Regions from separate parts of the Streptomyces sp. NPDC048604 genome, predicted to be linked through region 3. Evidence: riboswitches for the same ligand, from Rfam matches in the RefSeq annotation. Region 3 holds a riboswitch; each other region holds the start of a gene.

Region 1 (6,992 bases), on a different contig from region 3:
GGAGGCGTCGAAGTCGCTCTCGATCGACGTGAACCCGCGGTACGGCACCTGGGACGACGCCAAGATCCAGCTCGGTACGTACGACGCGCCGTGGATCCGGCAGCGCACGCAGCAGGCCCCGGCGATCCAGTCCTGAGCGCGCGGTAGGTTCGAGGGGTGAACGCTGAAAGCCCCGGCCGCATCGTCCTGCTCACCGCCAGCCACCGCGTGGCCCCCGGACTGCTGTCCTGGCCCGCGTGGCAGACGCTGCACGCCGCGGACCGGGTGCTGTGCGCCGACGAGCACCACCCCCAGCTGCCGTATCTGCGCGAGGCCGGGGTCGCCGTCGAGTACGTCGGCCCCTCCGCGCAGGACCTCGTCGACGCCTGCGCCGGCGGCCGTACGGTCGTGGTGCTCGCGTCCGGCGAGGGCGACCAGCCGCTGACCGACGGGCTCGCCCGGCTGGCGGGCTCCGGCCGGGTCGCCATGCCCGACCTGGAGCTGCTGCCCGGCTCGTACGATCTGCCCGGCGCCCGGCTGCTGGACCTGGTGCAGGTGATGGACCGGATCCGGCGCGAGTGCCCCTGGTCCTCGCGGCAATCGCACAAGGGCCTGGCGAAGTACGGCATCGAGGAGGCGTACGAGCTCGTCGAGGCGATCGAGGACGGGGACCGGGACGAACTGCGCGAGGAGCTCGGCGACGTGCTGCTTCAGGTCGTCTTCCACGCCCGGATCGCCGAGGAGTACGAGGACCCGGACGAGGCGTTCTCGATCGACGACGTCGCCGGGGGGATCGTCGAGAAGCTGATCCACCGGCATCCGCACGTCTTCGGCGACGCGCACGCGGAGACGCCGGAGGACGTCAAGGAGCACTGGCTGCGCACCAAGGCCGTCGAGAAGCAGCGCGACTCCGTCACGGAGGGAGTCCCGCTCGGCCAGCCCGGTCTGGCGCTCGCCGCCAAGCTCGCGGGCCGGGTCCGTACGGCGGGCCTGGACGTGGCCCTGCCGTCCGGCGACGGCATCGGCTACGAGCTGCTGGCCCTCGCGGTCCGTGCCGAGGCCGAGGGCGTCGACCCGGAGGCCGCGCTGCGCGCCGCCGGCCGGGCGTACCGCGACGCGATCCGCGCGGTCGAGCAGGGGTAACGTCGCAGGGTGAGTCAGAGCCCTGCCCCCGAACTCTTCAGCTGGGAGTTCGCCACCGATCCCTACCCCGCCTACGCCTGGCTGCGGGAGCACGCGCCCGTGCACAGGGCGACGCTGCCCAGTGGCGTGGAGGCGTGGCTGGTGACGCGGTACGGGGACGCGCGGCAGGCGCTGGCGGACCAGCGGCTGTCGAAGAATCCGGCGCATCACGACGAGCCCGCGCACGCCAAGGGCAAGACCGGCATTCCGGGCGAGCGCAAGGCCGAGTTGATGACGCATCTGCTGAACATCGACCCGCCGGACCACACCCGGCTGCGCCGGCTCGTGTCGAAGGCGTTCACCCCGCGCCGGGTCGCCGAGTTCGAGCCGCGGGTGCAGGAGCTGACCGACCGGCTGATCGATGACATCGTCTCCAAGCACCACGGCGGCGAGAAGGGCGCGGTGGGCACGGCGGACCTCATCCACGAGTTCGCCTTCCCGCTGCCCATCTACGCCATCTGCGATCTGCTCGGCGTCCCCCGCGAGGACCAGGACGACTTCCGGGACTGGGCCGGGATGATGATCCGGCACGGCGGAGGTCCCCGCGGGGGAGTGGCGCGCTCGGTGAAGAAGATGCGCGGCTACCTCGCCGAGCTGATCCACCGCAAGCGTCTCGATCCGGGCGACGACCTGATCTCCGGTCTCATCCGCGCCTCGGACCACGGCGAGCACCTCACCGAGAACGAGGCCGCCGCGATGGCCTTCATCCTGCTCTTCGCCGGCTTCGAGACCACCGTGAACCTCATCGGCAACGGCGTGTACGCGCTGCTGCGCAACCCGGAGCAGCGCGAGCGCCTGCAGGCGTCCCTGGCCGCCGGTGAGACGGAGCTGCTGGCCACCGGCGTGGAGGAGCTGCTGCGGTACGACGGTCCCGTGGAGCTGGCGACGTGGCGGTTCGCCACCGAGCCGCTCACCCTGGGCGGGCAGGACATCCGGCCCGGCGACCCGGTCCTGGTGGTGCTCGCGGCCGCCGACCGGGACCCGGAGCGGTTCGCCGAGCCGGACATTCTCGATCTGTCGAGGCGCGACAATCAGCACCTCGGGTACGGGCACGGGATCCACTACTGTCTGGGCGCCCCGCTGGCCCGTCTGGAGGGCCAGATTGCGCTCGCGTCGCTGCTGACTCGCTTGCCGGACTTGCGACTTGGGGCCGATCCGGCCGAACTGCGGTGGCGCGGCGGGCTGATTATGCGTGGCCTGCGCACGCTTCCGGTGGAGTTCACCGTCCCGTACAACTGACGGCGCGTCATGAATGTGATCTTTACGTGATCTCCGCTGCATCGACTTGTGACTCACGTTCGAATGCCGCTACTTTCACCGACACCTCAGCAGTCACGCGAAAGGCACTCCCCATGCGCTCCGGGAACGGACGACACCGCAGACCCCGTCAGGCCCCCGCTCTCGTCGTCGCCGCGGGGGTGACCGGATCCGCCCTCGCCCTTCCGCTGCTCGCCGCGGGCTCCGCCTCCGCCGCCGACGGGGCGACGTGGGACCGGGTCGCCGAGTGCGAGTCGGGCGGACTGTGGAGCGCCGACTTCGGCAACGGGCTGTACGGCGGGCTGCAGTTCACCCAGGAGACGTGGGACTCGTACGGCGGCACCGAGTACGCCGCCCGCCCGGACCTCGCCAGCCGCGCCCAGCAGATCGCGGTCGCCGAGAAGGCGCTGGCCGCGCAGGGGGCGAAGACGTGGGCCACCTGTGCCGCGATCGTCGGCCTGAAGGACGACGGCACGCTGAAGCCGTCCACGAAGCCCGGTGGCGTGCTGCCCACCGCTCCGACGACTCCGTCCACGTCGGCCGATGCGGACGCGAATCAGGACGACCGCGGGGAGGACTCCCCGGGCAAGGTGAAGTCCGACAAGTCCCTTCTGCCCGATGCGTCCGGTCAGCCGGGCGACGAGTCGGCCGAGAGCGGCGCCCCGGCCACCCCCACCACGCCCGCCGAGGACCACGCCACCCCCTCCGACCCTTCCGCTCCCGGCACGGGCAAGCACCGCGGCGACGCCGCGACCGAGAACCCGGATGAATCGGGCGACTCGTCCGAATCGGGGCGTCACGCCGCGCCGGCTGACGATGCGACACGCGACGCCGGCCGCACCGACCTCGACGAAGCGGGCGTTAATGGTACGGACGAGACCAAGGACGCCAAGGGTAAGAAGGCGGACACTTCGGACGAGTACACCGTCCAGCCCGGCGACAACCTCACGCAGATCGCGGCCGAGCACGAGCTCGACGGCGGCTGGCGCGCCCTCTACAAGGCCAACAAGGAGACCGTCGGGGGCGACCCGGACCTCATCCTCCCTGGCCAGAACCTGGAACTGACCGACCGGCAGAAGTAGGAGCGGCGGGCAGTTCGACGCCTTATGTCCGGTTCTGCGCAAATGAGACATGAGTCTCTTCGCCCCAACTGGCGTGTCCTGTCCGCAAAGTTTGCTTCCGTCACCTCCCACCAGCACAAACACCTCCGGCGGTAAGGCAAGTACGGGCGATTTTCCCGGGATGTCGGTCTTTGAACTTCCGGAGGGTCTGTGTCTACGGTCGTGACCGCTCGCCACCGCGGGCCCCGCCGACCGGAACGCCGAGTCCTGCCGCCGGCCGTCGGGAACAGTCGTCGCGTCAAGCGCCGAAGGCAGGAGCGGGGGACCCAAGGTAAGTGCCGGTCCCGGCCGTCGAGAGATGACGGCCGAACGACCGGCTCGGGGTGAAGCCGCGTGCGAGAGCACGCGGCCGGGCAACTCTTCCGGCCCGAACCCGACAGCTCACCTCGCAGGCGTCGGTGAGGAGACTTCCATGCTGTTTTCCGGCAAGGGCAAACACCGCCGTTCCTCCAAGGCCACCCGCGCCGTCGCGCTCGCCGGCATCGCCGGTGTCGCCGTCGCCGCGCCGCTGATGGCCGCGGGCAACGCGTCCGCCGCCACCGCCTCCGAGTGGGACCGCGTCGCCCAGTGCGAGTCCGGCGGCAACTGGTCCATCAACACCGGCAACGGCTACTACGGCGGCCTGCAGTTCTCGGCCTCCACCTGGGCCGCCTACGGCGGCACCGCCTTCGCGGCCACCGCCGACCAGGCCTCCAAGGCCCAGCAGATCCAGATCGCCGAGAAGGTCCTGGCCGGCCAGGGCAAGGGTGCGTGGCCGAGCTGCGGCGTGGGCCTGTCCAACGCCGCGTACACCGGCGGCGCCGCCGAGCAGGCGCAGCCGGAGCGCAAGGCCGAGCAGCCGACCACCCGCAGCGAGCAGCGCACCGCGCCGAAGCCCGTCGCGAAGGCCGCGAAGAAGGCCGCCAAGGCCGACGCCAAGAAGACCGTCACCACCCCGACCGGCAAGAAGGTCAAGAAGGGCGACGGCGAGTACAAGGTCGTCGCCGGCGACACGCTGAGCAAGATCGCCGCCGCGCACGACGTCAAGGGCGGCTGGGAGAGGCTCTTCCAGCTGAACAAGGACGTCGTCGAGGACGCCGACCTGATCTACCCGGGCCAGCAGCTCCACCTGAAGTGAGCCTCGCGGCCCGGGTGGGTCCGGCGGCCCACCCGTGCCGTGCGACCCTCCCGCGGTGACCACCCCGGCCCTGCGCGCAACTCCCCCCGTGTGCGCAGGGCCGGGGTTTCCGCATGGTTACTTGCGAGTAGTACGAGATCTTTCGCCCGGGATGCCCGCGCTCGGGTCCTTTTTCGTCCCAGGGGGCGGGCACCGACTGGCCGGGCACCCCGAGCCGGATAGGCTCATGTCGCAAGGCCAAGAGACCTTCGCACCTCTTCTCACGTCACATCCCAGAAGGAGATGCTCGTGCCGTCCATCGACGTCGTCGTAGCCCGGGAAATCCTGGACTCCCGAGGCAATCCCACGGTCGAGGTCGAGGTCGGCCTCGACGACGGCAGCACCGGCCGTGCTGCCGTTCCGTCCGGCGCCTCCACCGGTGCGTTCGAAGCCCTCGAGCTCCGCGACGGTGACAAGAGCCGTTACGGCGGCAAGGGCGTCGAGAAGGCCGTCCTCGCCGTGATCGAGCAGATCGGCCCGGAGCTCGTCGGCTACGACGCCACCGAGCAGCGCCTCATCGACCAGGCGATGTTCGACCTGGACGCCACCGACGACAAGTCCTCGCTCGGCGCCAACGCCATCCTCGGCGTCTCCCTCGCCGTGGCGCACGCCGCCTCCGAGGCCTCGGACCTGCCGCTGTTCCGCTACCTCGGCGGCCCGAACGCGCACCTGCTGCCCGTTCCGATGATGAACATCCTGAACGGCGGCTCGCACGCCGACTCCAACGTGGACATCCAGGAGTTCATGATCGCGCCGATCGGCGCCGAGTCCTTCTCCGAGGCGCTGCGCTGGGGTGCGGAGGTCTACCACACCCTCAAGTCCGTCCTGAAGACCAAGGGCCTGTCCACCGGCCTCGGCGACGAGGGCGGCTTCGCCCCGAACCTCGGCTCCAACCGTGAGGCGCTCGACCTCATTGTGGAGGCCATCAAGCAGGCCGGCTACGTCCCGGGCAAGGACATCGCGCTGGCGCTCGACGTCGCCGCGTCCGAGTTCTACAAGGACGGCGCCTACGAGTTCGAGGGCAAGTCCCGCACGGCCGCCGAGATGACCGAGTACTACGAGGAGCTCGTCTCCGCGTACCCGATGGTCTCCATCGAGGACCCGCTGTACGAGGACGACTGGGCCGGCTGGAAGGTCCTCACCGACAAGCTGGGCACCAAGGTCCAGATCGTCGGCGACGACCTGTTCGTCACCAACCCGGAGCGCCTGGCCCGTGGCATCGAGGAGGGCACCGCGAACGCCCTGCTGGTGAAGGTGAACCAGATCGGTTCGCTGACCGAGACCCTCGACGCCGTCGAGCTGGCTCAGCGCAACGGCTTCAAGTGCATGATGTCCCACCGTTCCGGCGAGACCGAGGACGTCACCATCGCCGACCTCGCGGTCGCGGTGAACTGCGGCCAGATCAAGACCGGCGCCCCGGCCCGCTCGGACCGCGTCGCCAAGTACAACCAGCTGCTGCGCATCGAGGAGATCCTCGACGACGCCGCGGTCTACGCCGGCCGCAGCGCCTTCCCGCGCTTCAAGGGCTGACGCCAAGCCGTAGGGCAGCTTCCCCGCGTCCCCGCACTCGGTCCCGTACCGTGTGCGGGGACGCGCGTGTGACCAGGGGACCAGGGGAGGCGTACGACATGGCCGCGAAGGACCGGGACCGGTTCTCGACCGCGACCCGGCTGCGGCTGCTCGGCGAGCAGACCGCCGCCCGTGTCTACCGCTCCCAGACCCGCCGGCAGGCCCGCCGCTCCCGGCTCACCGGCCGCGCCGCCTTCCTCGCCCTGGTCGTCTGCTCCCTGGTGGTCGCGCTCGCCTACCCGATGCGGCAGTACGTCTCCCAGCAGGCCGCCATCGCCGACCAGGAGCGGCAGGCCGCCGAGGCCGCCGACCGGGTCGAGCAGCTGCGCGACGAGAAGGCCCGGCTGCAGGACCCCGCGTACGTCCGCCGGCTGGCCCGCGAGCACCTGCACTACGTGCTGCCCGGCGAGACCGGCTTCACCGTGAACGACCCGGACGCCGCGGGCCGCCCCCGCTCCGACGCCGGCGGCGACGGCCGCGCCTGGTACTCCGACCTCTGGGAAGGCGTCGACCACGCCGACGCGCGCCGCTGAGGGATGATGGGGGCGACCCCGCCCCGACGACGAGAAGACTTGACCACGCATGGAAACGCCCCCTCCGCAGACCGAATCCACCGCGCCCACCGAGGCGGACGTCGCCGCGTTCGAGGAACAGCTCGGGCGCCCGCCGCGCGGCCTGCGGGCGATCGCGCACCGCTGCCCCTGCGGGCAGCCGGACGTCGTCGAGAC
Region 2 (6,992 bases), on a different contig from region 3:
AGCCGGACCTGGTCTGCGTGGCGAAGGCCCTGTCCGGCGGGTACGTGCCGGTCGGCGCGACCCTCGGCAAGGACTGGATCTTCAAGAAGGTCTACTCGTCCATGGACCGGGTCCTCGTCCACTCCGCCAGCTTCGGCGGCAACGCCCAGGCCATGGCCGCCGGGCTCGCGGTGCTGTCGGTGATGGAGCAGGAGGGCACGGTCGCGCACGTCCGGCGGGTCGGCGGGCTGCTCAAGGCCCGCCTCGAGGAGCTGGTACCGCGCTACGAGCTGCTGCACGAGGTCCGCGGCCGGGGGCTGATGATCGGGATCGAGTTCGGCCGGCCCTCGTCGCTGGGCCTGCGCAGCCGCTGGACGATGCTCCAGACGGCCCGGAAGGGGCTCTTCGCGCAGATGGTCGTGGTGCCGCTGCTGCAGCGGCACCGGATCCTCACCCAGGTGTCCGGGGACCGTCTGGAGGTGATCAAGCTGATCCCGCCGCTGATCGTGGACGAGGGGGACGTGGACCGGTTCGTGACGGCGTTCACGGCGGTGATGGACGACGCGCACGCCGGCGGGGGACTGATGTGGGACTTCGGGAAGACGCTGGTCCGGCAGGCGGTGGCGCAGCGCTGACGGCCGGGCGCACCGGCCGTCCACGCAGGCCGACGGGCGTTTTTGCCTCTCGGGCAAGAAATTTGCCTCGCAGGAAAGGTCCTGGCGAAATGGAGGCATGGAGCACGAGTACCTCCCCGGGGAGCCCGCCCCGGACGCCCTGCCGGACGTCGCCCCGCAGCTGCGCGGCCTGCGCCGGCGCCGAGGGCTGACCCTGGAGGCCGCCGCCCAGCGGGCCGGTCTCTCACCGGCCCATCTGTCCCGGCTGGAGACGGGCCGCCGTCAGCCCTCGTTGCCGATGCTGCTGGCGCTGGCCCGTATCTACGGTACGACGGTCTCCGCTCTGCTGGGCGAGGTTCCCCCGGAACACGACCCCATCGTCCGGGCCGGCCGGTCCGAGCCGGTCGAGGCGGACGGCTGGGTGTACCACCAGGCGGGCGGCGCGGGCCGGGCGCTCCAGGCGCTGCGGGTGCACGTCCCGCACGCCACCCGGGCGGACATCGTCCGGGTCCACCCCGGCGAGGAGTGGATCCACGTCCTGCACGGCAGGGTGCGGCTGGCCCTCGGCGACGCCGTGCACGTCCTCGATCCGGGGGACAGCGCGCACTTCGACTCGCTCACCCCGCACCGCATCGGCGCCGCCACGCCCGACGGCGCGGACGTGCTCTTCGTCCACACGCTGCTGCAGAGCCCGGCCGCCGAGCTGTGCCTCGGCGACCCGGGCCCGCACCGGCGCTGAACTCCCAGGAGGTTACCGACATGTCCGACAAGTCCGTTGCCATCACCGGTCAGGAGCGCGGGGGCGGCAAGTTCCCCAAGGGCCTGGTGCTGCGTCTCTTCGCCTACCTGGTCGCCGGCCATCTCTTCGCCGGCTTCCTCTACCTGCTCTTCCTGGTCGGCGGCGCGAACCAGTAGCCGCCGCCCCCGTACGGCGACCGTGCCCCGCTACGCCTGCGTGAGCAGCCGGGCGCGCAGCAGCTCGCGGGTCTCCGCGGAGAGCGCCAGGCCCTTGGTGAGGTAGCCCTCGACCGAGCCGTACGTCTCCTCCATCTGCTCGAACGCGGCCCGCAGGTAGTCGACGCGGGCGTCGAACAGCGGGCTCAGCAGCTCCATGACCTCGGGCGACATCCCGTCCGGGGCGGCGGAGCTGCGGTGCACCTTGTAGCGGCGGTGCGGCTCGTTGGACTTCACGTAGTCGGCCTCGATGGCCTCGCGCTCGACGCCGACCGCGAGCAGCGACACCGCGATCGACAGCCCGGCGCGGTCCTTGCCCGCCGCGCAGTGCATCAGCGCCGGCACGCTGTCCTCGGCCAGGGCATGCACGATCCGGCTGTGCTCGGGCGTCCGCTGCACAATCATCTTCCGGTACGAATCGGACATACGGGCGGCCGCCTGGCCGTTCCCGAGCATCTCCCGCAGCGTGGCGAGATCGCCCGAGCGCACCAGCTTCCAGAACTCCTTGCCGTCCGCCGGGTCGTTCAGGGGTATGTGCACGTTCCGCGTGCCGGGCAGCTCGACATCCAGGCCCTCGAACGCCCGGTCCGCCTCGTTGCGGAAGTCGAAGATCGTGTGCAGGCCGAGCGTCGACAGGAACGCCGCGTCCTCCGTGGTGGCGTGGGCCAGGTGCCCGCTGCGGAACAGCCGCCCCGGGGCGACGGCCCGGCCGTCCGCGGTCGGCAGACCGGCCACGTCGCGGAAGTTGCGAACGCCCGTCAGCTCGGGCTCGGTCGGCGGGGCCTGAGGCGTCTGCTGCGTCACGGGTGCTCCTGGTGCTCGATGGCGGAAAGAGATCGGTTCCTCGGGCAATCATCCAGGGTCGGTCCCCCCGGGCGCACCCCGCCGGGGGGTAATGCGCTTTCTGTCCGAATTGGGGGCTTCGGTATAACGCGCCCTGATTGCAGTGGAGATGGGCTTCGGGGCGTGAGCAGCGTCATAACCGTGACCGTCCGTGCCTGATCATTTTTCCCAAATGCCGTGTCCGGAAAGGAACGCGAAGATCCGTCATCCACGGAGGGTGACCGGAATTCCAAGGGGAAATTCCCGGCGAAGAATGCGAACGGGAATTCGTGGCTTGTTCCTCGCGACTCGGCTCGTCTAGCGTCACGCTCACTCCGGTCGGACCCGCCGAATCCTGCCACCGTCCGGATTTCCGCACTCACCCACGTACGGCAGGAGCGGGGGACCCAGGTAACACGCCGTTCCTCAGCACAGGACGGCTCGGGGTGAAGTCGCGCACCGCGCGGCCGGACAACTCCAGTCCGAACCCGACAGCTCACCTCGCAGGCGACGGAGAGGAATTCGCCATGCCCTCGAAGGGTAAGCATCGCCGTCCCAAGGTCAATCCGCTGACCCGCGGCTTCGTCGCCGCCGGCGCGGGCGGCGCCGTCGTCGCTCTGCCGCTGTTCGGCGCCACCGGCGCCCACGCCGCCGAGCAGGCCGCCCCCGCGGCCACCGAGCGCGTGGCCACCGTGGCCGCCGCTCAGCCCGCCGCCGCCCCGCAGGCCGCCGTCGCCAAGGCGAAGGCCAAGGCGAAGATCTACTCCGTCGTGCGCGGCGACTACCTGTCCAAGATCGCCGAGGAGCACGACCTCGCCGGCGGCTGGAAGAAGCTCTACTCCGACAACCGCCAGGTCGTCGGCGACAACCCGTCGCTGATCTTCCCGGGCATGAAGCTCACCCTCGGTGCCAAGTCCACGGCCAAGTCCACGGCCAAGGCCCCCGCGGCCAAGCCCGCCGCCAAGGCCGCGCCGAAGGCCGCGCCGAAGGCTGCTCCGAAGGCCAAGGCCGCCGACGAGACCCGCGCCTCCCGCAGCGCCGAGCGCACCGCCGCCCCGGCCGCCGCCTCCGGCTGGGTCGCCCCGGTCGACGGCGGCGTCTCCACCCCGTACCGCGCCTCCGGCGCGATGTGGTCCTCCGGCTACCACACCGGCGTCGACTTCATGGCCTCCTCCGGCACCAACGTCCGCGCCGTCGGCGCCGGCACCGTGGTCTCCGCCGGCTGGGGCGGCGCGTACGGCAACGAGGTCGTCATCCAGCACGCCGACGGCAGCTACTCGCAGTACGCCCACCTCTCCTCGCTCGCCGTCTCGGCCGGCGAGAGCGTGCGCGGCGGCCAGCAGATCGGTCTGTCCGGCTCGACCGGCAACTCCAGCGGCCCGCACCTGCACTTCGAGATCCGCACCGGACCGAGCTACGGCTCGGACGTCGACCCGCTGGCCTACCTGCGCAGCCACGGCGTCTCGATCTGACGGGAGCCATCCGGCGAGCGCCAACTGACGGGCGCCCGCCCAAGCGGCCCGAGGAGGCCCGGCACGTGTCCCACGTGCCGGGCCTCCGGCGTATTCCGGGTTGGGAAGATCTTGACCGGTGGCGTATCTCACCCTGCGTCAACCCCTCCTTACGGTCGCGTAGGTCACAACCGGGACGGAAGGATGCACTCTCGTGGCAGACGATTCGAGATCCAGAGACAGTGACGCATTCGGGTCGTACGCGGCGATCGGCGACAGCTTCACCGAGGGGGTCGGCGACCCCGCCCCGGACGGCGCGTACATCGGCTGGGCGGACCGGTTCGCGGTCCTGCTCGCCGATCAGCTGCCCGAGCCCGACGCGTTCCGGTACGCGAACCTCGCGGTGCGCGGCAGGCTCCTCGACCAGATCGTGGAGGAGCAGGTCCCGCGCGCCAAGGAGCTCGCGCCCGACCTGGTGACCTTCTGCGCGGGCGGCAACGACATCATCCGGCCCGGCAGCGACCCCGACGACGTCGCGGAGCGCTTCGAGCGCGCGGTCGCCGACCTCGCCTCCTCCGTCGGCACGGTCATGGTGACCACCGGCTTCGACACCCGCGGCGTCCCGGTGCTCAAGCACCTGCGCGGCAAGATCGCGACGTACACCGCGCACGTCCGCTCCGTCGCGGACCGCTACGGCTGCCCGGTCCTCGACCTGTGGTCGCTCAAGTCCGTGCAGGACCGGCGGGCTTGGGACGGGGACCGGCTCCACCTGTCGCCCGAGGGACACACCCGCGTCGCGCTGCGCGCCGCCCAGGTCCTCGGCGTGCCGGTGCCGACCGAGCCCGACCAGCCGTGGCCGCCGCTGCCGCCGCGCGGCGCGCTGGAGGTCACCCGCGACGACATCCACTGGGCGCGCGAGCACCTGGTGCCCTGGATCGGGCGCCGGCTGCGCGGGGAGAGCTCCGGCGACCACGTGACCGCCAAGCGCCCCGACCTCATGCCGCTGTGACCGCCGGCCCGCCGTGACCGTCAGGCCGGTGTGACCGGGAGGCCGGCGGGGATCCGTTCCAGCACGCCGCCGGCGAACACGTCGTACAGCGGCAGCGACTCCAGGTGGACGTACCCGATGTGGCAGTCGCACACCGCGAGCGGGCAGGCCCGGGGCCGCAGCGCGGCGCGGTACGACCCGTCGTAGAGGTTGCCCAGCGGAGTCCGCACGAAGTGGCAGCGCCGGACCGTGCCGTCGCCGTCCACCGAGATCACCGACGCGCCGGTCCGGCACGGCAGCCCCGCGGACCGGTGCGGATGCCGGCTGTACGGGAAGAGGGGGTCGAGCGCCGTCCACACCGCGGCCTCCTCGTCCGTGTACGTGTGCCCCTCCGCGGCGTTGACCCACAGGTACACCCGCTCCGGCAGCTCGGCGCGCAGCCGGCGGGCGTGCTCCAGATGGTCCGGCAGCCCGACCACGCCCACGCTGAACCGCACGCCCCGGGAGGCCAGGTCGCGGCACTTCGCGAGGAACCGGTCGTACGGCGTCTGGCCCGGGTGGTACGTGCACCACAGCGCAGCGGCCTCCGGATCCGCCTCCGCCAGCCACTCGGTGCGGCAGCTCAGGTTGGTCTGGATCGCCACCCGCTCCACGTGCGGGAGCCGGGACAGCTCGACCATCGCGCGCCGGTACCAGGAACGGACCAGACCCTCGCCCCACGGGGTGAAAAGGATCTTCAGCCGGTCGCCCGCCTCGCCCGCCGCGGTCGCCCAGGCGGCGAACCGCTCCAGCGCGGCCCGGTCGGCGCGCAGCTGCTCCCGGCTGTCCCGGCGCTTGGCGAACGGGCAGTACGGACAGTCGTAGTCGCAGGAGGCCAGCGGGCCGCGGTAGAGGATCGTCAGGTCCATGGCCGGCCCTACTTCGGCTCGTACGCGGCCATGGCCGACCGCACCGCCGGCGAGAACAGCTCGGGGCCCAGCCCGTCCGAGTACGCCAGCCCCTCAGCCGACAGCCGCAGCAGGCCCGCCGGGGAATCCCCGTCCAGCCAGCCCCGCGCCTCGAATCGGGCCAGCTCGGCCGGGAAGTCCGCGAACGGCGAGGAGCCGAACCGCTCCGCGTACGTCTCCAGCGCCAGGCCCTCCGCCTGGAGCAGCGACTGCAGCAGATGCCGGCGGCGCGCCTCGCCCCCGTCGACCCGGCGGCCCACCTCGGCCCGCGAGAAGTCCTCCGTCCCCGTGTACGCGTCGATGATCGAGCGGACCTCGCGCAGGTCGACCGCGTAGTCGAAGGAGTAGTGCAGCGCGGACGTGTACGAACGGGCGCCGCAGCCGAGCCCGATCATCCCGTCCGTCTGGCAGGCGTGGTCGTCCGGGCCCTGCGGCGGGGCGTCCGCGCGCCGGAACATTCGCATCGACACCTGCTCGTAGCCCCGCGCCAGGAGATGGTCGCGACCGTGGCGGTACAGGCGGAGCCGCTGCTCGTCCCACTCCCGGTCGGCCGCCGCACCGATCCGGCCGAGGCCGGTCAGCGGGCGTATGTAGAGCGGATAGAGGTACAGCTCCTCCGGCCGCCAGGCGAGCGCCGCGTCCAGCGAGCGCCGCCAGGTCCGCTCGGTCTGGCCGTCGATGCCGTAGATCAGGTCGATGTTGAGGACCGGCACCCCGCTGTCCCGGATGCGGCCCAGCGCCGCCTCCACGTCGGCCCGGCGCTGCGGCCTGACCGCCGCCCGCGCCTCCGCCTCCACGAAGCTCTGCACGCCCAGGCTCAGCCGGGTCGCGCCCCGGTCAGCGAGGACGGCGAGCCGGTCCGCGGTCGCGGTGGCCGGCGAGGCCTCCACCGACAGCGGCACCGCCCGCAGGTCCGCGCCCATCCGCTTCTCGGCGATGTCGCAGAGCCGCTCCAGCTCGCCGGCGGTCAGGAAGGTGGGCGTGCCGCCGCCGAAGGCCGCCGTGGCGAACCGGACCGGCTGCGCGTCGCCGAGCGCCTCGCGGACCGCCGTGGCCTGCCGGTCGAGTGCGTCGAGGTACCGGGCGGTGAGCTCGTCGGGCGCGCCGATCCGGGTGAACAGGTTGCAGAAGCCGCAGCGGACCTCGCAGAACGGTATGTGGGCGTAGAGCGAGAGCGCGTCCTTCGGCTCGCCGGCCCAGAGTTCGGCGAGCCGGGGACGGTCGTCGAGCCTGCGGT
Region 3 (6,992 bases):
ATTCCCCCGTCCCGCGAATTGCACTTCTTTGTATACGGCGCGCCTGTTAATGCAGTGAGCCCGCGATGTTTACGGAATGTTGCGAAGTCCTCACACGGTCCCGCTCCGGCCGGCGCAACCGGTGAAGCGGCAGGGTGCGCTCGGCGTGCAGCGCGGTGAGCGCGCGGGCCCGCTCGGCGTCGCCGCGGGCCAACGCGTCCACGATCGCGCCGTGCTCGGCCCAGGTGTCCACGGGGCGGGCGGAGGTCTCGACCGCGTACATCCAGGCGATCTTGTGCCGCAACTGGGTGAGCAGCGCGGTGAGCGCCGGGCTGCCGGAAGCCTGCGCCAGGGTCTCGTGGAACCAGCCGCCGAGCGAGCGCAGGTCCTCGCCCTGTCCGCGCCGGGCCCGCTCCTGCCCCAGCCGCACCAGGCCGCGCAGCACTTTGAGGTGCGCCTCGGTGCGGCGCTGGGCGGCCCGCCCGGCGGCGAGCGGCTCAAGGAGCGAGCGGACGTCGAGCAGGTCGGCGGCCTCCTGTTCGGTGGGCTCGGCGACATGCGCGCCGGCGTGCCGGCGGCTCACCACGAAGCCCTCGGACTCCAGGGTGCGCAGCGCCTCGCGGACCGGGACGCGGGAGACGCCGTACCGGCGGGCCAGCTGCTCCTCGGTCAGCCGGCTGCCCCGCTCCAAGACCCCGGAGACGATGTCGTCCCGGATCGCCGTGCACACCGAATGCGCGGGAATGCGCATGTCCGACCTCCGCCTTAATCCGCGTGAAACCCGCCGACGGTCCCCTGTTCGCCGACTCTTCGGTGACTCTATTGCAGCGGAGCGGTAATTCCGACGGCCGATCGTGAATCATGGATGTCTTTCGGACGCGGAAAAGCCCCGACTCCGTACGAGCCGGGGCTTTTCCGGTGCGCTGTCCGCGGGTCCTGCCGGTCCGTCAGACGTTCACGCCGCGGGCGCGCAGATACGCGAGCGGGTTGATGTCCGAGCCGTACTCGGCGCCGGAGCGGGCCTCGAAGTGGAGGTGCGGGCCGGTGGAGTTGCCGGTCGAGCCGGAGACGCCGATCTGCTGGCCCGGCATGACGGACTCGCCGACCGAGACCGTGATGGAGGCAAGGTGGCCGTACTGGGTGTACGTGCCGTCGAGCATCCGGATCACCACGTTGTTGCCGTACGCGCCGCCCCAGCCGGCCTCGACGACGGTGCCGGCGCCGACAGAGCCGACCGTGCTGCCGTAGGGCGCCTTGAAGTCGATGCCGGAGTGGCTGCCGGAGGACCAGAGCGAGCCGCCGGCCTTGTAGCCGGTGGTGACGTACGAGCCGGCGATGGGCAGCCGGAAGGAGTGCAGACGCTTGCGCTCGGCCTCGCGGGCGGCGCGCTCACGCTCCTCGCGGATCTTCTTGGCGCGGGCCTCGGCCTTGCGCTTCGCCTCGGCCTCGGCCTTCGCCTTGGCGGCGGCCTCGAAGGCCTCCTGCTCCTGGGCGGCGGCCTGGGCGTCTATGCGGTCCGCGAGCGAGTCCACGCTGATCGCCTGGATCAGGCCGGTGTCCTCGAGGGCGGCGGCCTCCGTGTCGACGGCGAGCGCCGGGGAGGCGAGGGTGCCGATCACGCCGGTGGTGGCGAGGGCGGCGACGCCGGCGACGCCCGCGCTGCGGCGCGCCAGACGGCTGGGACCACGATGCTTCCCGGTGGCACGGGTGAACGCCATGAAGTGGCTGATCCTTTCCTTCCTTCTCGCCTACCGGGTTAGCTGACGGGTTCGGAGCAGGAAGGTCTCCTACGGGCTCCTCCGCCGGAAGGCGAAGGCGTCCGATTCACCCCAGGGACGGTGGGTCCCCGGCTCCCCAGGCTCGCACCTTCGGGGACTCGGCGATGACTGTCCGTTGCCGCGGGTGCGGCATGTGCAACCGACGAACAGCCGGACCGACGCTAAGCGGACCGTCTTTCAATCACCAAACAGACACGGAAGTTTGTAGCGCATCCCACAGGGCATTCACGTAGCTTTCCCCCTCGATCCGGACAAACGGGAGGACCCCGACGCATCGGGGCATCGAGGTCCTCGCAGTGGCCTGGGGCCGGGTCGATCAGCCGGTCACGACGGTGACTTCGCCGATGCCGAGGGCGCGCACCGGCTCCTCGATCTCGGCGGCGTCGCCGACCAGAACCGTCACCAGCCGGTCCACAGGGAAGGCATTGACGACGGCGGCCGTCGCCTCCACCGTGCCCGTCTCGGCGAGCCGGGCGTACAACTGCGCCTGGAAATCGTCCGGAAGACGCTGCTCGACCTGGTCGGCGAGCGTGCCGGCGACCGAGGCCGCCGTCTCGTACTTGAGCGGTGCCACGCCCACCAGGTTCTGCACCGCCACATCGCGCTCGGCGTCCGTCAGACCCTCGGCCGCGAGGGTGCGCAGCACCTTCCACAGGTCGTCAAGTGCCGGGCCGGTGTTGGGGGTGTCGATCGAGCCGCTGATGGCGAGCATGGACGCGCCGTTGCCCCGGCCGTCCGAGCGCAGCACCTGGCCGAAGGCGCGCACGCCGTACGTGTAGCCCTTCTCCTCGCGCAGCACGCGGTCGAGCCGGGAGGTGAGGGTGCCGCCGAGGCAGTACGTGCCGAGCACCTGCGCCGGCCACACGCTGTCGTGCCGGTCCGCGCCGACGCGGCCGATCAGCAGCTGCGTCTGGACCGCGCCGGGGCGGTCCACGATGACCACACGGCCCGTGTCGTCGGCGGTGATCGGCGCCACCGGGTGCGACACCGCGGTGTCGCCGCTCCAGTCGCCGAGGGTGTCGGCGAGCAGGGCGTCCAGGTCGATGCCGGTGAGGTCGCCGACGACCACCGCGGTGGCGTTGGCGGGCCGCACATGGGCCTCGAAGAAGGCCCGCACGGCCGCGGCGTCGATGGGGGCCACCGTCTCCTCGGTGCCCTGGCGCGGCCGCGACATGCGCGAACCGGCCGGGAACAGCTCCTTGGAGAGCTGCTTGGCCGCGCGGCGGGCCGGGTTGGCCTGCTCGTGCGGGATCTCGTCGAGCCGGTTGCGCACCAGCCGCTCGATCTCGGTGTCGACGAACGCGGGCGCGCGCAGCGCCTCGGCGAGCAGGCCGAGCGCCTTCGGCAGCCGGGAGACCGGGACCTCCAGGGAGACCCGCACGCCCGGATGGTCGGCGTGCGCGTCCAGGGTCGCGCCGCAGCGCTCCAGTTCGGCGGCGAACTCCTCGGCGGAGTGCTTGTCCGTGCCTTCGGACAGCGCGCGGGCCATGATCGTGGCCACGCCGTCCAGGCCGGCCGGCTCGGCGTCCAGCGGGGCGTCGACGACGATCTCGACGGCCACCACCTGCTGGCCGGGGCGGTGGCAGCGCAGGACCGTCAGACCGTTGTCGAGCGAGCCGCGCTCGGGGGCCGGGAAGGCCCAGGGGCGGGCGTCGCCGGGCTGAGGCTGCGGGTGGAACTCCATGGTCGTCAAAGACGCGGCAGCGTCGCTCACTGGCCGGCTCCCTCTTCCTCGTCGCTGTCGCTCTCTGCGGCCGGGTCGCCCTGGCCCGCGGTGATCGGCTCGTACACGAGCACCGCCCGGTTGTCGGGGCGCAGCTTGGCCGCGGCGACCGCCTGCACCTCCTGCGCGGTGATGTCGAGGACCCGCTGCACGGCGGTCAGCGCCAGCTGCGGGTCGCCGAACAGCACCGCGAACCGGCACAGTTCGTCGGCGCGGCCGGCGACCGTGCCGAGCCGGTCCAGCCACTCGCGCTCCAACTGCGCCTGGGCGCGCTCCATCTCCTCGTCCGTCGGGCCCTCGGCGGCGAACCGCGCGAGCTCCTCGTCGACGGCCGCCTCGATCTGCGGCACCTCGACGCCGCCGGAGGTCTTCACGTCCAGCCAGCCCAGCGAGGGCGCGCCGGCCAGCCGCAGCAGGCCGAAACCGGCGGCGACGGCGGTGCGGTCGCGGCGGACCAGCCGGTTGTGCAGCCGGGAGGACTCGCCGCCGCCGAGCACCGTCAGGGCCAGGTCGGCCGCGTCGCACTCGCGGGTGCCGTCGTGCGGCAGGCGGTAGGCGGCCATCAGCGCACGGGCCGGGACCTCCTCCTCGACGACCTCGCGCAGCTGCTCGCCGATGGTCTCCGGGAGCGAGCCGTCGCGCGGCGGCTGCTTGCCGTCGTGCGAGGGGATGGAGCCGAAGTACTTCTCGATCCAGGCGAGGGTCTCCTCGGGGTCGATGTCGCCGACGACCGAGAGCACCGCGTTGTTCGGCGCGTAGTACGTGCGGAAGAAGTTCCGCGCGTCCTCGAGGGTGGCGGCGTCCAGGTCGGCCATGGAGCCGATCGGCGTGTGGTGGTACGGGTGGCCCTCGGGGTACGCGAGGCCGGTGAGCTTCTCGAAGGCGGTGCCGTAGGGCACGTTGTCGTAGCGCTGGCGGCGCTCGTTCTTCACCACGTCGCGCTGGTTCTCCATGGACTCGTCGTCCAGGGCGGCCAGCAGCGAGCCCATGCGGTCCGCCTCCAGCCAGAGCGCCAGCTCCAGCTGATGGGCGGGCATGGTCTCGAAGTAGTTGGTGCGCTCGAAGCTCGTCGTGCCGTTCAGCGAGCCGCCGGCGCCCTGCACCAGCTCGAAGTGCCCGTTGCCCTTGACCTGCTGCGAGCCCTGGAACATCAGGTGCTCGAAGAGGTGCGCAAGGCCGGTGCGGCCGGGGACCTCGTGGCGCGAGCCGACGTCGTACCAGAGGCAGACCGCGGCGACCGGGGTCAGGTGGTCCTCGGAGAGCACCACGCGCAGGCCGTTGGCCAGCCGGTGCTCGGTCGCTGTCAGTCCGCCGGAGCCGGCCTGGGCTGTGGCCGTGTGACCCATGGGCATGTACGTCCCTTCGATCGCGATGTGGAAGAGTCCTGCCACTGTATGCAAGCGCACCGACACCTCGCGAAGTTCCCGCCGCATCGGACTGTCCCTCTTCCGGGTCGCGGTCGGCGTTGTCGGTGCGACGGTCCACAATGGTCCGCGTCAGATCAACCTTGTTGGTGAAGGAGCCGCAGCCGCGATGGCCCGCCGCAGCACGAAGACACCGCCGCCGGACGACGCGTTCGAGGAGAGGATCCTCGACATCGACGTCGTCGACGAGATGCAGGGCTCCTTCCTCGAGTACGCGTACTCGGTGATCTACTCGCGCGCCCTGCCCGACGCCCGCGACGGCATGAAGCCGGTGCAGCGCCGCATCGTCTACCAGATGTCCGAGATGGGGCTGCGGCCCGAGCGCGGCTATGTGAAGTGCGCCCGCGTCGTCGGCGAGGTCATGGGCAAGCTCCACCCGCACGGCGACGCGTCGATCTACGACGCGCTGGTGCGCATGGCGCAGCCGTTCTCCATGCGGCTGCCCCTGGTCGACGGTCACGGCAACTTCGGCTCGCTCGGCAACGACGACCCGCCGGCCGCGATGCGGTACACCGAGTCCAAGATGGCGGCCGCCGCGCTGCTGATGACGGACTCGATCGACGAGGACACCGTCGACTTCACGCCCAACTACGACGGCCAGGAGCAGGAGCCGGTCGCGCTTCCCGCGGCGTACCCGAACCTGCTGGTCAACGGCGCCTCGGGCATCGCGGTCGGCATGGCGACCAACATGCCGCCGCACAACCTGGGCGAGGTGATCGCCGCCGCCCGGCACCTGATCCGGCACCCGCACGCGGACCTCGAGGCGCTGATGCGCTTCGTGCCCGGCCCCGACCTGCCGACCGGCGGCCGGATCGTCGGCCTGAACGGCATCAAGGACGCCTACGAGTCGGGCCGCGGCACCTTCAAGATCCGGGCGACGACCTCGATCGAGAACGTGACGGCGCGCCGCAAGGGCATCGTGGTCACCGAGCTGCCGTTCACGGTCGGCCCCGAGAAGGTCATCTCCAAGATCAAGGACCTGGTCGGCTCGAAGAAGCTCCAGGGCATCGCCGACGTCAAGGACCTCACCGACCGCGCCCACGGGCTGCGGCTGGTCATCGAGGTCAAGAACGGCTTCGTGCCGGAGGCGGTCCTGGAGCAGCTGTACAAGCTGACGCCCATGGAGGAGTCCTTCGGCATCAACAACGTGGCCCTTGTCGACGGCCAGCCGCTGACGCTGGGTCTGAAGGAGCTGCTGGAGGTCTATCTGGACCACCGCTTCGACGTGGTCCGGCGGCGCTCGGAGTTCCGCCGCGGCAAGAAGCGCGACCGGCTGCACCTGGTCGAGGGTCTGCTGGTGGCCCTGCTCGACATCGACGAGGTCATCCGGCTGATCCGGGAGAGCGACAACTCGGCGCAGGCGAAGGAGCGCCTGATGGAGCGCTTCTCGCTGAGCGAGATCCAGACGCAGTACATCCTGGACACCCCGCTGCGCCGGCTCACCAAGTTCGACCGCCTGGAACTGGAGTCCGAGCGGGACCGGCTCACGGCCGAGATCGACGAGCTGACGAAGATCCTGGAGTCGGACGCGGAGCTGCGCAAGCTGGTCTCGGCGGAACTGGCCGCGGTGGCGAAGAAGTTCGGCACGGAGCGGCGCACGGTCCTGCTGGAGTCGGCGGGCGCTCCGGCCGCGGCGGTGTCGCTGCAGGTCGCGGACGACCCGTGCCGGGTGCTGCTGTCGTCGACCGGCCTGCTGGCCCGCACGGCGACGGCGGAGCTGCCGGCCGTGGAGGACGGCAAGCGGGCCAAGCACGACGTGATCGTCTCGGCGGTGGCGGCGACGCAGCGCGGTGACGTGGGCGCGGTGACCTCGTCCGGGCGGCTGCTGCGGCTGGCGGTGATCGACCTGCCGCAGCTGCCGGACACGGCGGCCGCGCCGAACCTCGCGGGCGGTGCGGCGCTGACGGAGTTCCTGTCCCTGGAGGAGGACGAGACGGTGGTCTGCCTGACCACGCTCGACGAGTCCTCGCCGGGCCTGGCGCTCGGCACGGCGCAGGGCGTGGTGAAGCGCGTGGTGCCGGACTATCCGGCGAACAAGGACGAGCTGGAGGTCATCGCCCTCAAGGACGGTGACCGGATCGTCGGCGG
Region 4 (6,992 bases), on a different contig from region 3:
AGGACTCGGCGACCGGCTCGGTGCGCTCCCAGCCGATGCGGGAGTCGGCGTACGCCTTCTTGGCGGCCTCGATGTTCCCGGCGCGGACGGCGTCGGTGAAGACCTTCACCTTCGGCAGCGTCTCGTCGGCCTGGGTCTGCACGTACTGCCGGTACGCGGCGACCGCGGCGTCCATCTCGGGGGAGCGCTTCGCGACCGCGCCGCCGCCGGTGACCTTGACCTTCTGGCGGATGCCGTCGCCCTTCATGCCGGGCTTGCAGGCGATCTCGTAGTCGCCGGCCTTGACCTCGGCGGTGATCTTCGCCTTGGTGCCGGGGCCGATGTTCTCGCGCTCGGTGACGATGCGGTCGTCCGGGAAGAGGATGTAGACCTCGGTGACCTTGCTGCCCTTGTTCTCGACGGCCAGCTCGACGTGGCCGGCCGGGAACTCCTTGTCCGAGACCTCGCAGGAGTCGTCCTTGGCGACGACGGTGACCGCGCCGTGCGCACCGCCCTTCGCGTCGCTCTTCTCGGCGCAGCCCGTGACAGCGGTCAGAGCGGCCGCGGTGGCGGCGGCGGTGACGACGGACAGGCGGACGGCTCGCATAGGGGCTCCTGGGGAGTGGGGCACGGGCGTGCGGGGACGGTGAGGCGGGCCTAACTTAGCTCACCCTTACCTCGGTCATACCCGTCCGTCCAGTGATTCAGCTCTCAGGTCGGCCGGAGCGGACACGGCTCGGTCACAGGGCTCTCATGACCGTGCCATGGGAGAGTCAACGGTCGGTCAAGCGGGTTGTTCTGTCCTGGTTTGAGGCGCTGTTAGCGTGACGGTCCATGAGTCGAGCGCAGATCTCCCGCCAGACGCTGCCCGGTGGGCTGGCCCTGACCGTGACCGGCCGGCCCGGACCGCCGCCGCTGAGGATGGAAGCGGCGGACGGACGGCGGATGCTGCTGCGCCAGGACGGGCGGGCGCTGCTCCTCGGGCGGGTCGACGCCGACCGCGGGGGAGTGGCGCTGCGAGTGCGGCCCGGCTACCGCTCGCCCCTTCCGCCGTTGCGCGCGGACGAGTCGAGGCGCCAGGCTGACCGGCCGCACGCCTACGCGGGCCTGCTGGCCCTCCGGCCCCGGCGGCCCGCTGCACGACGGCCGGTGGCTGCTCGGGGAGAGCCCCACCCTGCCGCACGGCTCATGGCGGCACGAACTCCTGCGCACCTGGCCCGAGGCGTACGTCGACTGGGACAAGGGCTGGAACGGCGTCGTCCCGCTGCGCCCGCTCTCCGCGCCGGACGCGCCGAGGGTCAAGGCGTACCGCCGCCGGGCCCGCGAGGGCGCGCTGCCGCCCGTGCTGCTCTGGTGGCTGTCCGCCCTCGACGGCTGGGCGATCCTCGACGGCCACGACCGGGCCGTGGCGGCGCTGGCGGAGGACATGGAGCCCGAGTCGGTGGTGCTGACGCGCGGCGAGGACGACGAGACGCGCGACGTCGTGCGGACGGCGACGACCGTCCACTACGAGAAGCGGCTGGCGGCGCTCCCGCCGGACGCGGGGTCGTTCCGCGAGGCGCTGGCCCGGTCGCACGGCGGCGCGATGATCGCCGTCGAGTACAGCGAGGCGCCCACGCCGGCCTGGCCGATTCCCGGCGGAGCGGCGGAGTGGGACGCCCTGATGCTTGAATTCCGCCATGAACACGACCGCTCTTAGCCGTTCCGGTTCCGCCGACCGCGCCACGGACGTCGACGTCCTGCGCGTCTTCTGCGCCGGCGACGGCCGGTACGGCAACGCCCTCGGCGTCGTACGCGACGGGCGCGACCACCCCGACGAGGCGTCCCGGCAGGCGCTGGCCAAGGAACTCGGCTTCAGCGAGACGGTGTTCGTCGACGACCCCGAGCGCGGGATCGTCGACATCTACACCCCCGGCCTGCGGCTGCCGTTCGCGGGGTACCCCCTGGTCGGCGCGGCCTGGCTGCTCGACCTGGAGGTCGTCCGGCCGCCGGCCGGCGAGGTGTGGGTGCGCGGGGACGGCGAGTTCACCTGGATCGAGGCCCGGGCGGAGTGGGCCCCGCCGCGCACCCTGCGGCGGTACGCCTCGGCCGGGGAGGTCGACGCACTGGAGATCCCCGAGCCGGGTGAGTGGATCTACGCCTGGGCGTGGGAGGACGAGGCCGCGGGCCGGGTGCGCGCCCGTGGCTTCCCCGGGCGCGGCGACGGCATCGACGAGGACGAGGCCACCGGCGCGGCCGCCCTGCTGCTCACCGCACAGTTGGGCCGGGCGCTGAACATCACCCAGGGCCGGGGCTCGCAGCTTCTGACGGCCCCCGGCCCTGACGGAGTGATCGAGCTGGGCGGCCGGGTGCGCCTGGAACGCACCCTGACCGTCTGATCGCTCCCGGTGTGCCCCGGTACGTACCCCTAGTACGCTCCGAAGACGTTGTCGATGGAGCCGTACCGGTCGGCGGCGTAGTTGCAGGCCGCGGTGATGTTGGCGACCGGGTCGTAGGGGTCCATGGAGGTGCCCGGCACGTGGTACGCCTGGAACGTCGGGTCGATCACCTGGAGCAGGCCCTTGGACGGGGTGCCCTTGGCGGCGTTGGAGTCCCAGTTGTTGATGGCCAGGGGGTTGCCGGAGGACTCGCGCATGATGTTGCGGTGGATGCCGTCGTACGAGCCCGGGATGCCGTGCTTGGCCATGACGTCCAGGGCTTCGTTGATCCAGCCGTCGAGGGTGTTCGTGTAGGACTTGGGCGCGGCGTCGCGGGCGACGGTCTTCGCGGGGGCGGCGGCCTTCGCGGGGGCGGCCTTGGCCGGGGCGGCGCGCTTGGCGGAGCGGTCGGCGCGCTCGCCGGAGGCGGACGCCTTCGGCTTGGCGGGGGCGGCGACGGCCTTCTTTCCGAGGGAAAGACGCAGACCCGGGTGAATGAGTGACGGATTGTCACCCACGGCGACCCGGTTGTTCCGGTAGAGGCTCTTCCAGCCGCCGGAAATTCGCTGCTCCTCGGCGATCACCGAAAGGGAATCGCCGCGGACGACGGTGTAGGTCTTCGGCGCGGCTTTCGGTGCGGCCTGCGGAACGGCGGCCGCGATCTTCCCGACGGCGGCGGGGGCCGCGGGGGCCTGCTGGGGGGTGGCGGCCTGGGCGCCGGTCGGGATCAGCGGCAGCGCGAGCGCGGCGCCGCCGGTGCCGGCCATGGCGATGCCACGGCGCAGGGGACGTCGCTTGGGGCGGCGGTGCTTACCGGATGCGGGCATGGTGGTTCCTCTCCGGCGCCTTCGGGGTGAGCTGTCGGGTTCGGGCTGGAGCTGCCCGGCCGCACACGGCGGCTTCACCCCAAGCCGCCGCGGATTCCGCGCCGGCGCATTCGTGGGTCCCCCGCTCCTGCCGACGGGTGCGTGCTCGGTGTTTTTACGGACGGTGGCAGGATTCGGCGATCCGTCCGGGTCGACGCGAACGTAGGCGAGAAATGCGCCGGGAAACAAGACGCGAATTCCCTGATCAATTGATTTCGATCATTTACGGCGGGGCGGAAGAGGCCCTAACTGCCTTGCGGTGCACGGCGTCGAGGGCGGCACGGTCGCCTGGTGCTCCGTGGTCGCGTGACGGACATCACGGGGGAGGGGATCGGAATACCCGAAAAGGAAAGCCGAATTCCCAAAAGACGGGACAAAGGATATTAACTACGCAATAGCCGTGTTGTGCTGGTATGACCGAATCGAGACGGCTGTGACGGCGTACTCAGGCCCCGGATGAGTATCCGAGCCCTGACGGGACGTCGGGCGGGCGCGGCACGGTGTCCGCATGGGAATCAGCGCGCGCGAACTCGCCGCCAACACTCCGGCGACACGGGACCGGTACGTCGATCTGCTGCGGGTCGCCTCGCTCGGCGTCGTGGTGCTCGGGCACTGGCTGATGGCCGCCGTCACGGCGGACGGCGCGGTCGGCAACCTGCTGGCGGTCGTACCGGAACTCCAGATCGTGACCTGGGTGTTCCAGGTGATGCCGGTGTTCTTCTTCGTCGGCGGCTTCTCGCACGCGATCGCGCACCGCTCCCGCCCCCAGTACGCGGCGTTCCTCCGGGCCCGGCTGCAGCGGCTGCTGCGGCCCACGATGGTGTTCATCGGCGTGTGGGGCGCCCTCGCCCTGGTCGTCCAACTCCTCGGCGGGGACCGGGGCCTGACGGGGGTGGCGCTGCGCCTCGTCGCCCAGCCGCTGTGGTTCATCGGCATCTACCTGGCGATGGTCGCCTTCACCCCGCCGCTCCTGAAGCTCCACGAGCGGTACGGCTGGGGCGCGTTCGCCGCGCTGGTGGCCGCGGCGGCCGCGGTGGACGTGCTGCGGTTCGCGGCGGACGTGCCGTACGTGGAGTTCCTGAACTTCGCGTTCGTCTGGCTGGCGGTGCATCAGCTCGGGTTCCTGCGGGCCGACGGGATGATCCGGCTGCCCGGCGCCCTCGCGGTCGCCGGCCTCGCCGGCGCGGGGCTGCTCGTGGCCTTCGGCCCGTACCCGCTGTCGATGGTCGGGATGCCCGGCGAGAAGGTCTCCAACATGGCCCCGCCGACGCTGGCCCTGCTCTGCCACGGCCTGTGGCTGGTCGGCGCGGTCGAACTGCTCCGGGGCCCCGGAGCCCGGTTCGCGGCGCGGGCGGGCGTCTGGCGCAAGGTCGTGGCGGCGAACGGGATCGCGATGACGGCGTTCCTGTGGCACCTGTCGGCGATGCTCGGCGTGTACGGGGCGCTGCTGGCCCTCGGCGCGCGGCTTCCGGCCCCGGCGACGGCCGGATGGTGGGTACAGGCGCCCCTGCGGATCGCGGCCGCGGCGCTGCTCACGGCCGGCCTGGTCGCCGCCTTCCGCCGCTTCGAGCGGCCCGCCACGGCCGCGCCGGCCACGGGCGAGGGCGGCCCGGTGGCGGCCCTGGGCATCACGCTGGCACTGCTGGGCGTCCTGGGCCTGTCGATGGTCGGCTTCGGCGGCCTGCTCGAGGGCCGTACGGCCCTGCTGATAGCCGTGCATGTGAGCGCGCCGGCGGCGGTGGGGATGGCGCTTGCGGGCTGGCTCCTCGTGGAGCGGGCGGGCCGGGGCGGACGGCGGGGACCGGGCGCCGCGTGAGGGCGCCGGCCCGGGCCGTGGGCCGGGCCCCTACGCGCTCATCCGGAACTCGTCCGCCAGCTCCCGGAACATGGCCCCGTTGTAGTCGAAGGCGCGCTTGCACTCGTCGACGATCCGCTGCCGCTCCAGGTCGTCCGCGTTCACGCCGTCGAGGAGCTCGCGGTAACCCCGCTTGAAGGCGGCCGGGTTGGCGATGTCGTCGAAGACGTAGAAGCGGACGCCGTCGCCCTTGCGGGCGAAGCCCCAGGTGCGCTCGGCGCGGTCGCGGATGATCTGGCCGCCGGAGAGATCGCCGAGGTAGCGGGTGTAGTGGTGGGCCACGTACCCCGCGGGCCAGTCGCGGGCGCAGGCCCCGACGCGGTCGGCGTACGCGGTGGTGGCCGGGAGCGGGGAGACGCCGGCGCGCCAGTCGGGGCCGCGCAGATGCGCCAGGTCCTGCTCCAGCGCCGTGGTGCGGAAGAGCTCGGGCCGTATGAACGGCCCGGCGACGGGGTCGGCGCGCAGCGCCTCGGCGCCCTCTTCCAGGGCGCGGTACACGAACCAGAGCTGTTCGGTGTAGCGCGCGTACGCCTCGACGCCGAGGCGGCCGCCGAGCAGGTCGGTCATGAAGCCCGACGACTCGGCCTCGGTGTGCTGCTGCTGCGACGCGGTGCGGATCAGCGTGGAGAAGGGCGTGGTCAAGGCATGCCTCCGGAACCGGGCGGTCGTCGGGACGGGAACCGGTGATGATCCTGCTACTTAGGTTTGCCTAAGTCAACCAGTTCCCGACGGCCTGTCGGTAACGAAGGTACCCCGCGGAGGGCCTACGGCAACGTGAGGATTTCCGCACCGCTCTCGGTGACGACGAGGGTGTGCTCGAACTGCGCGGTCCGCTTGCGGTCCTTCGTGACGACCGTCCAGCCGTCGTCCCACATGTCGTACTCGTGGGTGCCGAGGGTCAGCATCGGCTCGATGGTGAAGGTCATGCCGGGCTGGATGACGGTCGTGTGGTGGGGCGAGTCGTAGTGCGGGACGATCAGACCGGAGTGGAAGGACGAGTTGATGCCGTGACCGGTGAAGTCCCGGACGACGCCGTAGCCGAAACGCTTGGCGTACGACTCGATGACCCGGCCGATGATGTTGACCTGGCGGCCGGGCTTGACGGCCTTGATCGCCCGGTTCAGGGACTCGCGGGTGCGCTCCACCAGGAGCCTGGACTCCTCGTCGACGTCGCCGCAGAGGTAGGTGGCGTTGTTGTCGCCGTGGACGCCGTGGATGTACGCGGTGACGTCGAGGTTCACGATGTCGCCGTCGCGGAGCACGGTGGAGTCGGGGATGCCGTGGCAGATGACCTCGTTGACCGAGGCGCACAGCGACTTGGGGAAGCCGCGGTAGCCGAGGGTGGAGGGGTAGGCACCGTGGTCGCACATGTACTCGTGCGCGACGCGGTCGAGCTCGTCGGTGGTGACGCCGGGGGCGATGTGCTTGGCCGCCTCCGCCATCGCCCGGGCGGCGATGCCGCCGGCGATGCGCATCCGCTCGACGGTGTCGGAGTCCTGCACCTCGGGGCCGGTGTACGGGGTGGGGGCGGGCTTCCCGACGTACTCGGGACGGCGGATGGCTCCGGGGACGGAGCGGTGGGGGGAGAGCTCCCCGGGCACGAGCAGCGACTGGCCAGACATGCAGCGAGTCTAACCAGCCGGGGTGGGGCAGCATGGCGTCAGAGAGACGGATGAAGGAGCGGGAGATGTCCCTGTTCAAGAGGCGCACGACCGGCAAGCCGGGCGAGTGGTTCTACTGCCTGGAGCACAAGAAGGTCGAGGAGGGCCCGGACTGCCCGGCCAAGAACCGCTTCGGCCCCTACGCGACGCGGGAGGAGGCCTCCCACGCCATGCAGACGGCCCAGGAACGGAACCTGGAGTGGGACACCGACCC

Evidence for each region. A riboswitch is a leader RNA that binds a small molecule or an ion and turns the genes downstream of it on or off. The one in region 3 is predicted to bind cyclic di-AMP.
Region 1: linked by a shared signal. The riboswitch ahead of ACGFMM_RS06950 (transglycosylase family protein) and the one ahead of ACGFMM_RS28050 (M23 family metallopeptidase) in region 3 are both predicted to bind cyclic di-AMP.
Region 2: linked by a shared signal. The riboswitch ahead of ACGFMM_RS25310 (peptidoglycan DD-metalloendopeptidase family protein) and the one ahead of ACGFMM_RS28050 (M23 family metallopeptidase) in region 3 are both predicted to bind cyclic di-AMP.
Region 4: linked by a shared signal. The riboswitch ahead of ACGFMM_RS01130 (transglycosylase SLT domain-containing protein) and the one ahead of ACGFMM_RS28050 (M23 family metallopeptidase) in region 3 are both predicted to bind cyclic di-AMP.

Annotation. Positions count from the first base shown of each region.
Region 1 covers NZ_JBICVX010000003.1:55,015-62,006, reverse strand. Annotated here, with positions in the region: gene ACGFMM_RS06970 (SurA N-terminal domain-containing protein) at 1-136, shown strand, start outside; gene ACGFMM_RS06965 (nucleoside triphosphate pyrophosphohydrolase) at 157-1,122, shown strand; gene ACGFMM_RS06960 (cytochrome P450) at 1,132-2,400, shown strand; gene ACGFMM_RS06955 (transglycosylase family protein) at 2,514-3,500, shown strand; cyclic di-AMP (ydaO/yuaA leader) riboswitch at 3,773-3,949, shown strand; gene ACGFMM_RS06950 (transglycosylase family protein) at 3,952-4,656, shown strand; gene eno (phosphopyruvate hydratase) at 4,939-6,225, shown strand; gene ACGFMM_RS06940 (septum formation initiator family protein) at 6,324-6,797, shown strand; gene ACGFMM_RS06935 (DUF501 domain-containing protein) at 6,847-6,992, shown strand, end outside.
Region 2 covers NZ_JBICVX010000013.1:7,805-14,796, reverse strand. Annotated here, with positions in the region: gene ACGFMM_RS25330 (aspartate aminotransferase family protein) at 1-614, shown strand, start outside; gene ACGFMM_RS25325 (helix-turn-helix domain-containing protein) at 712-1,332, shown strand; gene ACGFMM_RS25320 (DUF6126 family protein) at 1,353-1,508, shown strand; gene ACGFMM_RS25315 (tyrosine-protein phosphatase) at 1,539-2,351, opposite strand; cyclic di-AMP (ydaO/yuaA leader) riboswitch at 2,706-2,892, shown strand; gene ACGFMM_RS25310 (peptidoglycan DD-metalloendopeptidase family protein) at 2,897-3,841, shown strand; gene ACGFMM_RS25305 (SGNH/GDSL hydrolase family protein) at 4,035-4,829, shown strand; gene ACGFMM_RS25300 (STM4011 family radical SAM protein) at 4,850-5,716, opposite strand; gene ACGFMM_RS25295 (STM4012 family radical SAM protein) at 5,725-6,992, opposite strand, start outside.
Region 3 covers NZ_JBICVX010000015.1:62,035-69,026, forward strand. Annotated here, with positions in the region: gene ACGFMM_RS28045 (GntR family transcriptional regulator) at 47-730, opposite strand; gene ACGFMM_RS28050 (M23 family metallopeptidase) at 927-1,697, opposite strand; cyclic di-AMP (ydaO/yuaA leader) riboswitch at 1,710-1,871, opposite strand; gene ACGFMM_RS28055 (M16 family metallopeptidase) at 2,074-3,441, opposite strand; gene ACGFMM_RS28060 (M16 family metallopeptidase) at 3,468-4,826, opposite strand; gene ACGFMM_RS28065 (DNA topoisomerase (ATP-hydrolyzing) subunit A) at 5,014-6,992, shown strand, end outside.
Region 4 covers NZ_JBICVX010000001.1:265,892-272,883, reverse strand. Annotated here, with positions in the region: gene efeO (iron uptake system protein EfeO) at 1-586, opposite strand, end outside; gene ACGFMM_RS01140 (hypothetical protein) at 1,322-1,678, shown strand; gene ACGFMM_RS01135 (PhzF family phenazine biosynthesis protein) at 1,659-2,357, shown strand; gene ACGFMM_RS01130 (transglycosylase SLT domain-containing protein) at 2,387-3,223, opposite strand; cyclic di-AMP (ydaO/yuaA leader) riboswitch at 3,227-3,412, opposite strand; gene ACGFMM_RS01125 (acyltransferase) at 3,771-5,078, shown strand; gene ACGFMM_RS01120 (heme oxygenase (biliverdin-producing)) at 5,109-5,759, opposite strand; gene map (type I methionyl aminopeptidase) at 5,882-6,739, opposite strand; gene ACGFMM_RS01110 (hypothetical protein) at 6,805-6,992, shown strand, end outside.